Regions from separate parts of the Margalitia sp. FSL K6-0131 genome, predicted to be linked through region 2. Evidence: a T-box and tRNA genes for the amino acid it is inferred to sense, from the RefSeq annotation. Region 2 holds a T-box; the other holds one or more tRNA genes.
The links. The T-box of region 2 lies ahead of tyrS (tyrosine--tRNA ligase). A T-box ahead of a tRNA ligase gene usually reads a tRNA of that ligase, here a tRNA-Tyr.

Region 1: it has a tRNA-Tyr gene. The T-box ahead of tyrS (tyrosine--tRNA ligase) is inferred to sense a tRNA for this amino acid. The anticodon was not compared.

Annotation. Positions count from the first base shown of each region.
Region 1 is NZ_JBBOZS010000001.1:184,855-189,273, reverse strand. It holds gene NSQ59_RS01035 (cation diffusion facilitator family transporter) at 1-928, opposite strand, end outside; tRNA gene NSQ59_RS01030 (tRNA-Lys) at 1,398-1,470, opposite strand; tRNA gene NSQ59_RS01025 (tRNA-Gln) at 1,682-1,756, opposite strand; tRNA gene NSQ59_RS01020 (tRNA-Tyr) at 1,817-1,900, opposite strand; tRNA gene NSQ59_RS01015 (tRNA-Thr) at 1,910-1,985, opposite strand; tRNA gene NSQ59_RS01010 (tRNA-Val) at 2,150-2,225, opposite strand; tRNA gene NSQ59_RS01005 (tRNA-Glu) at 2,240-2,314, opposite strand; tRNA gene NSQ59_RS01000 (tRNA-Thr) at 2,336-2,408, opposite strand; tRNA gene NSQ59_RS00995 (tRNA-Asn) at 2,411-2,485, opposite strand; rRNA gene rrf (5S ribosomal RNA) at 2,495-2,611, opposite strand; rRNA gene NSQ59_RS00985 (23S ribosomal RNA) at 2,936-4,419, opposite strand, start outside.
Region 2 is NZ_JBBOZS010000001.1:445,016-449,434, forward strand. It holds gene NSQ59_RS02290 (DUF1572 family protein) at 1-424, shown strand, start outside; gene NSQ59_RS02295 (phosphotransferase family protein) at 495-1,289, shown strand; gene NSQ59_RS02300 (hypothetical protein) at 1,319-1,825, shown strand; T-box leader at 1,900-2,107, shown strand; gene tyrS (tyrosine--tRNA ligase) at 2,401-3,648, shown strand; gene NSQ59_RS02310 (antibiotic biosynthesis monooxygenase family protein) at 4,155-4,419, shown strand, end outside.

The DNA.
Region 1 (4,419 bases), 260 kb from region 2:
CATCTTCATCAAACTCAATTAAAACATCTACTACTCCGTTTTCCTCCATAATTCTTTGTTCCAATCGATCTTTTATGTCATCTGCCTCTGCCACGGTTAAAGTTGGATCTACCTCAATTTCAAGTTCTACATGGAGATCCTCACCTTCTTTGATTACGGTAACATCCTGAATATCTTTTACAGAAGGATCATTCATAACAATCTTGCCGATTCTATCTTCCATTTCTTCATCTGCTTCACCTAATGCTCCAGCAGCATTATCTAGAAAAACTTTACCAACGACAATAAACATCATCACACCAATTAAGATAGACGCTATTCCTTCTGCCTGATGAAAAGAAGTAAAATGAGAAATAACCACGGCTATAATGGCAAGCAAGCCTCCGCCTGTAGCAACCGTATCTTCCAAAAACACTAATTTCGTCGCAGGTTTTGCTTTCGAAAAACCTCTCATACTTTGTATAACAATTCCGAATCCTTTTGCCTCGACACCTACACTGTGTACGATTTCCTTCATCGCCTTAAAAAGAACAAAAGATTCTAGTATTACACCTGCACCTAACACAACGATATTAATAATAAACCCATGTGAAACGGTAGGATGGATGATATGATGAAATCCTTCCTTTATTGTTTCGAATGACATAATCCCCACTATTAAAACTGCTCCGAGTAATACAAGGTTTACCAGTCTTCCAAATCCATTTGGGAAACGATCAGTAGGAGCCTTTTTACTTAAAGCCGATCCAATAAATACAAATAGCTGATTTGCTGCATCCCCTAAACTATGCATCGTCTCCGCAAACATCGCAACATTGCCTGTGAGAAAAAAGGCAATACCTTTTATTATAGAAATAATTGTATTTACTATAGCGGCTAATAAAGCTGATTTATTACCGCCTTTTAAAAGCCTAAATAACTCTGTCATCCATGACCTCCAATGAAATTTATTCTTTCATTATACATTAGGATTTTGTTGTTTTCGTAATTTTATGGTGGATATTTTTTGAAATTTGAAGGAAGGGGTTTTCTGGAATAAGGTTTTAAAATAGCATGTGGAGAAGCATTGTAAATAAACAAACACTAGCAAATCAAAAGCATATGAAGTTCCATCGTTATAATATTTTTCGTCTTGTACAAAGTTTATCGGACACTAGTTCCTTTATCTGTGACAAAACACGATAATTCCTTGAGTTTGCGGACATAGGTTCCGCTATTTTACAAAAAAGCAGTGATTTCGATGTGATTTTTCTTAAATAACGGAATCTATGTCCGCTAAACGTTTAAAATATGGGCATTTAATAAGAATAACGGATTCAGTGTCCGCTTAAGAGATATAACTGCTTATTAAAACAAAAAAAGGCCTGATTTTTTCAATCAAGACCTTAAAGGATGGATGAGCCATGAAGGACTCGAACCTTCGACCCTCTGATTAAAAGTCAGATGCTCTACCGACTGAGCTAATGGCTCGTAATATAGATTGTAGAAAAGATTTTATGCTTCTTTCCTAAGAACATCTACGTCGTCAAGCTTTCAGTATGCCTATTCAAGTAGCAGCTCAAGCTGTACGCTGATGTTTCGCTTCGTAGATTACTCGTGCGAGCTAATGGCTCGCATATCTATGCCTCTTTATTATGTACTAAAGTTCAATATATATGAATCAAAAAAGGGCAAAAAAAAATGGCTGGGCTAGCTGGATTCGAACCAACGAGTGACGGAGTCAAAGTCCGTTGCCTTACCGCTTGGCTATAGCCCATTGAAAAGAAAAAAGACATTTATATTATGTCCACAGTTTTAAAAAAATATAACTTTAAAATGGTGGAGGGGGACGGATTCGAACCGCCGAACCCGAAGGAGCGGATTTACAGTCCGCCGCGTTTAGCCACTTCGCTACCCCTCCGATAAGGAATGGTGCCGGCCAGAGGACTTGAACCCCCAACCTACTGATTACAAGTCAGTTGCTCTACCAATTGAGCTAGGCCGGCTTATTAAAAGATGTTAACTGCTGATAAATTATCGCAAATAATTGTCGTCCAGCTCTCAGAAAGCTTATCCAAGTAGCAACTCGAGCTATACGCTGAAGCGTCGCTTCGTAGCATATTCGATCGTGCTCTACCAATTGAGCTAGGCCGGCATTTTTTTTAAAATATGGTGGAGGATGACGGGATCGAACCGCCGACCCCCTGCTTGTAAGGCAGGTGCTCTCCCAGCTGAGCTAATCCTCCGAAATATATTAAAGTGGTGACCCGTACGGGATTCGAACCCGTGTTACCGCCGTGAAAGGGCGGTGTCTTAACCGCTTGACCAACGGGCCAATCTAGATGCTGTTTAGGTAAGCTTCCAACCGGGCTCGAACCGGTGACCTCTTCCTTACCATGGAAGTGCTCTACCTGCTGAGCTATGGAAGCAATGGCTCCGCAGGTAGGATTCGAACCTACGACCGATCGGTTAACAGCCGATAGCTCTACCACTGAGCTACTGCGGAATAATCTAAACCCGGCAACGTCCTACTCTTGCAGGGGGAGAGCCCCCAACTACCATCGGCGCTGAGAAGCTTAACTTCCGTGTTCGGGATGGGAACGGGTGTGACCTTCTCGCCATAATTACCGGATATTGTTTCTTTTGCTTCACTGCTTATAAGCAGTTCATTTCATTAAGACAAACTTAATTATAATGATTTTCAGCTAAATTTCAAGGGTTTTTTTAGAATTTCTTCATTTTATTCCCTCAAAACTAAATACTGCAGAAGAAGAAGTAAAACTGAGTTTCGCTTTTTTCAATCCAGCTCCAGCGCCTATCGGCTAGTGAATTTCTCCGTCTCCTCCCTACGATAAGTCAACATCAGTTCGTGAACTACCTCACTGTGTTTCCTTTATCTCGAGCCTGCGACTACGAAATTCATACGCCGATGAGCAAGGCGCTTCCACTTTATATTTTGGTTAAGTCCTCGATCGATTAGTATTCGTCAGCTCCATGTGTCGCCACACTTCCACCTCGAACCTATCAACCTGATCATCTTTCAGGGATCTTACTAGCTTGCGCTATGGGAAATCTCATCTTGAGGGGGGCTTCATGCTTAGATGCTTTCAGCACTTATCCCTTCCGCACATAGCTACCCAGCGATGCCTTTGGCAAGACAACTGGTACACCAGCGGTGCGTCCATCCCGGTCCTCTCGTACTAAGGACAGCTCCTCTCAAATTTCCTACGCCCACGACGGATAGGGACCGAACTGTCTCACGACGTTCTGAACCCAGCTCGCGTACCGCTTTAATGGGCGAACAGCCCAACCCTTGGGACCGACTACAGCCCCAGGATGCGATGAGCCGACATCGAGGTGCCAAACCTCCCCGTCGATGTGGACTCTTGGGGGAGATAAGCCTGTTATCCCCGGGGTAGCTTTTATCCGTTGAGCGATGGCCCTTCCATGCGGAACCACCGGATCACTAAGCCCGACTTTCGTCCCTGCTCGACTTGTAGGTCTCGCAGTCAAGCTCCCTTGTGCCTTTACACTCTACGAATGATTTCCAACCATTCTGAGGGAACCTTTGGGCGCCTCCGTTACTCTTTAGGAGGCGACCGCCCCAGTCAAACTGCCTGCCTGACACTGTCTCCCACCCCGATCAGGGGTGCGGGTTAGAATTTCAATACAGCCAGGGTAGTATCCCACCGACGCCTCCACCGAAGCTGGCGCTCCGGCTTCAAAGGCTCCTACCTATCCTGTACAAGCTGTACCAAAATTCAATATCAGGCTGCAGTAAAGCTCCACGGGGTCTTTCCGTCCTGTCGCGGGTAACCTGCATCTTCACAGGTACTATAATTTCACCGAGTCTCTCGTTGAGACAGTGCCCAGATCGTTACGCCTTTCGTGCGGGTCAGAACTTACCTGACAAGGAATTTCGCTACCTTAGGACCGTTATAGTTACGGCCGCCGTTTACTGGGGCTTCAATTCAGAGCTTCGCTTACGCTAACCCCTCCTCTTAACCTTCCAGCACCGGGCAGGCGTCAGCCCCTATACTTCGCCTTGCGGCTTCGCAGAGACCTGTGTTTTTGCTAAACAGTCGCCTGGGCCTATTCACTGCGGCTCTCTCGGGCTTGCACCCTACCAGAGCACCCCTTCTCCCGAAGTTACGGGGTCATTTTGCCGAGTTCCTTAACGAGAGTTCTCTCGCTCACCTTAGGATTCTCTCCTCGCCTACCTGTGTCGGTTTGCGGTACGGGCACCTTTCACCTCACTAGAGGATTTTCTTGGCAGTGTGGAATCAGGAACTTCGGTACTATATTTCCCTCGCTATCACAGCTCCGCCTTCACGGTTACGGGATTTGCCTCGTAACCAGCCTAACTGCTTAGACGCACATAACCAGCAGTGCGCTTACCCTATCCTCCTGCGTCCCCCCATCGTTCAAACGGTGAAGAGG
Region 2 (4,419 bases):
AAGTGAAGAATCTAATAATATCGCAATAATAATAAAGCATATAAGTGGGAATATGCACTCTCGATGGGTGGATTTTTTAACTGCAGATGGAGAAAAACCATATAGAAATAGGGACTCGGAATTTGTAGATGATATGGAGCCTCAGGAACAACTTATGAAAATTTGGGAAGATGGCTGGAAATTGCTTTTTCACACATTGGAGAATTTCCAGCCAGAAGACTTACATAAAACGGTAACGCTAAGACAGCAACCATTAAGTGTTCTGCAAGCAATTCAAACGGAAGTAGCTCACATTAGTTATCACTTAGGGCAAATCTTATATATTGGTAAACAATTAAAAGATAAAGATTGGATGATTTTAAGCATTCCTAAGAATGGTTCAGAAGCTTATAATGAATCAGTTTCAAAGAAAAGTAATGAATAGATTCGGGTTTTTATAATGTAATCGGGGTGGATAAATGGCTGGAAAATTAATTGCGAGGAGGTATTCTAAATTGCAACCGATTCTAATTGGGGAAATCCCAACAGAAATATTAGAGTATGTAAAAAATATTAACTCTATTCAATTCCCCAGACAGGGTTATACTTCCGATGTTGGCATACTTGAAAGCAATCAAGGCATCTATGTGCTGAAAAGGGCGAAGGGAGAGTTATTTTGTTCATGGTTAAACAAAGAAGTATCTGTATTAGATTGTTTATCAAATGAAACCAATCTGCCTGTTCCGAAAGCAATGAAGTTTGTTAAACAAAAACAATATGATCAATGTTGGGTTCTCATGGAGTACATAGAGGGAGAAACTTTAAGAACTGCTATATCCAATCAAAAGAATAAAAACAAAAGAAGGGAATTGATCTTTCATTTTGGAAATATCCTATCCAAAATCCATTCAACCCCTTGCCCCGACCGACTAAAAAGTGAGCGGCCATGGATTGACGATATGCTACTTCATGCTGAATATAATTTAAATCATTACAAGGTGGATGGAAATAAAGCATTGTTAGATAAAATTAAAACGAATAAACCTAGCATGGCTAAACAAGCACTGATTCATGGAGACTTTACAATCGATAACGTTTTAGTTTCTAATGGCGTCATTTCAGGCATCATTGATTGGAGTGGGGGAGCCAACGGTGACCCTAGATATGATCTTTCATTGGCTATCCGTCCTAAACCCCATTTATTTGAAAATGATATAGATAGAGAAACTTTCTTCGAGGGTTACGGGGAGAAAATTCTTAATAATAAGGAATACGATTATTTTGCGAATGGATTAAACGAGTTTTTTTAAGTGTATGTATGTTTTATGGGGGGTGCGAAATGGGGAAATATCTTAAGGCAGTAGTGCCGATAGTATTAATTATTATGATAATTGCCATCGTATTCTACAAAAAGGAAAATGTAGAGGAGCCGACCATTACGATTAAATTTAATATTTCAAAGCTAACGGAAGATGAATTTAATAGACTTGAAAGAGTGAATTATGAAGACTCCGGCATAAGTGATTTTAGAATATTGACCTATAAAATAGATATGAAGCAATCAAATGGTATTACTTCTCGGAAAATAGTAATACCAGATATTGAGAAAGTAATTAATACAATTGATAAAACGAGGGTTATACATATGACTGGGTGGGAGCAGGATAACGCAGAAGAAAACTTTGCAAATTATAGTTACGAGTTCATTTATTATTCAAAAGGATTAAACGATGAAGACGTAAAAAAAGCGTTAAGCTCTAAAGTTGTAACAGTATCTTGGGAAACAATCAATGGGGAAGCAACTACCAAAAGATTTAATGTGGGTAATCTTACAAAAATTAAATAGGTTAGGATAAAATACGCAAAAATTAGTTTGAATTTTCCCCTAATTTAGGTTAGTATAAATGAAATATTTACAATATAAAGGTAATGATTGGAATAAGTAGTTTCTTATCTCCCTGTAGCAGAGAGCTGGTGGTGGTGAAAATCAGTATAAAGATAAGGGCGAATTACCTCCATGAACTTTCTTTGCGAACGGATAGTAGTAAAGAACGGACGAACCGTTATTCGAATGAAGCGGAAGAGAAATCTTCAATAAGGGTGGTACCGCGTTAACCACGTCCCTTTTTTCGGGGCGTGGTTTTTTATATTTATAAAATATATCCTTGTGTATAACTTTAAAAAAATTTTTTACGTCTAGTTTCAGCGCCTATCGGCTAGCGGATTTCTGCGTCTCCTCCCTACGATAAGTCAACATCAGGTAAAATTACACTTCAAATTTTACTCGGTGAAAATGGTAGTTCAATTTTCAATAGCTCGTGGAATACCTCAGCACGGTTTCCTTTATCTCGAGCCTGAGACTACGAAATCCGTACGCCGATGAGCAAGGCGCTTTCACATTTGAGATAGGAGGAGAGTATTTTGGAAAACTTTTTGGAACAACTTACGAACGAACAAATAGCAGAAGTGGAGAGGCAATTTGACACTTATAGCAGCGGATCAAAGGAAATCATTCCTGCTTGGGAGCTAAAGAACAAAATTGCTATGTCCATCCTAAAAAACAAACCGTTGAAGGTGAAATTAGGATTAGATCCTTCCGCTCCTGATGTTCATTTAGGTCATACGGTTGTTTTAAATAAGCTTAAACAGTTCCAGCAGAATGGACATACGATTCAGCTTATTATAGGGGATTTTACAGGTAAGATAGGGGACCCGACAGGAAAATCAACGGTGAGAAAACAGTTAACGAATGAAGAAGTAAAAAATAACGCAAAAACCTATTTCGAACAATTTGGCAAAGTATTAGATATGGAGAAGGTTGAGCTGCATTACAACTCAAAATGGCTCAGCAGATTAAATCTGGAAGATATTATTCATTTAGCATCCAGTATCACAGTGGCGAGATTACTCGAAAGAAATGATTTTTCAGAGCGTTTTCGGGCAGGGAAGCCCATTTCTTTGCATGAATTTTTCTATCCGCTCATGCAAGGGTTTGATTCCGTTGAACTGGAAAGTGATGTTGAACTTGGCGGAACTGACCAGCATTTCAATGTTTTAATGGGAAGACAGCTGCAAGAGCATTTCGGAAAAGAAAAACAGATTGTTATTTTACTTCCATTACTAGAGGGTCTTGATGGCGTAGAAAAGATGTCTAAATCCAAAAATAATTATATTGGTGTGGATGATAGCCCAAGCGATATGTATGGAAAAACGATGTCCATCCCAGATGAATTAATTGTAAAATATTTTGAGCTTGTTACAGATTTGCCGCTTGAACGGAAAAAGCAAATAAAAGAAGAATTAGCTCAAGGAAAACTCCACCCGAGAGACGCCAAAATGCTTCTGGCTAGAACGATTGTAAGCAGCTTTCATCATGCTCAGGAGGCAGAAAGTGCAGAAGCAGCCTTTAAAGCAGTATTTCAAAGAGGGGGATTGCCTGATGATATCCCTGTTGTAAAATGGCAGGGAGAAATGGAAGTTCCCATAGTTGATTTACTGACAGAATTAAAATTACAAAAATCTAAAACAGAAGCGCAGAAAATGATCCAAAATGGCGGAGTGAGGATAAACGAAGTAAAGGTGATTGATCTAAATTTACTGGTGGATATTAAGGAAGAACCCGTTATTCAGATTGGGAAGCGGAAGTTTGTTAAATTGGAAAGAGTGTAATCTAAAACTAGATATATTTTTTAGCGGACCTGAAATCCGCTATTTTTATTAAATACCCCTATTTTGAAGTCTTAGCGGACACTGAGTACGTTATTTTCGAAAAAACATAAGGAAATCACTGCTTTTATACAAAATAACGGAACCTATGTCCGCAAATTTGGTTGATTTGCCTATTTTGCACAAAATAACGGATCTGGTGTCCGCTAAGTAAAGATAACATCCATGTTTAACAATCATAAAAAGATCGCTTTCATTAAAGAGGATATAATCCACAAAGAATCGAATTAATTGGAGGAGTACTTGTTAAAGGTGTGATGATCGTGGACTATATAAAGCATTTAAGACCTATGGTCGTCAATGAAAAGGTTCTGATAGTGGTGGCTAGTGGTTTTTGTATTTGATGACAAAAAATGTCCAATAAAGCAAGGCTGATTATAGATTGATGAAGTAGATTCTTAGAGAATGAGGTATTAGATTTAACACAAAATACTTAAGGGGAAATGAAAATGAATGGCAATATGAAAGCATTTCAACCGCCATATTACGCTGTAATATTCACTTCACAAAGAACAATAGGTGACAAAGGATATGGAAAAATGGCCGAAGCAATGGAACAATTAGCTTCCCAGCAGCCGGGATTTTTAGGTATTGAGAGTGCAAGGGATAATGAATTGGGTATTACTGTTTCCTATTGGGATTCCTTAGAAGCTATTAGAAATTGGAAAGAAAATTCAGCTCATAAAATAGCACAAGAAAAAGGGAAACAAGAAT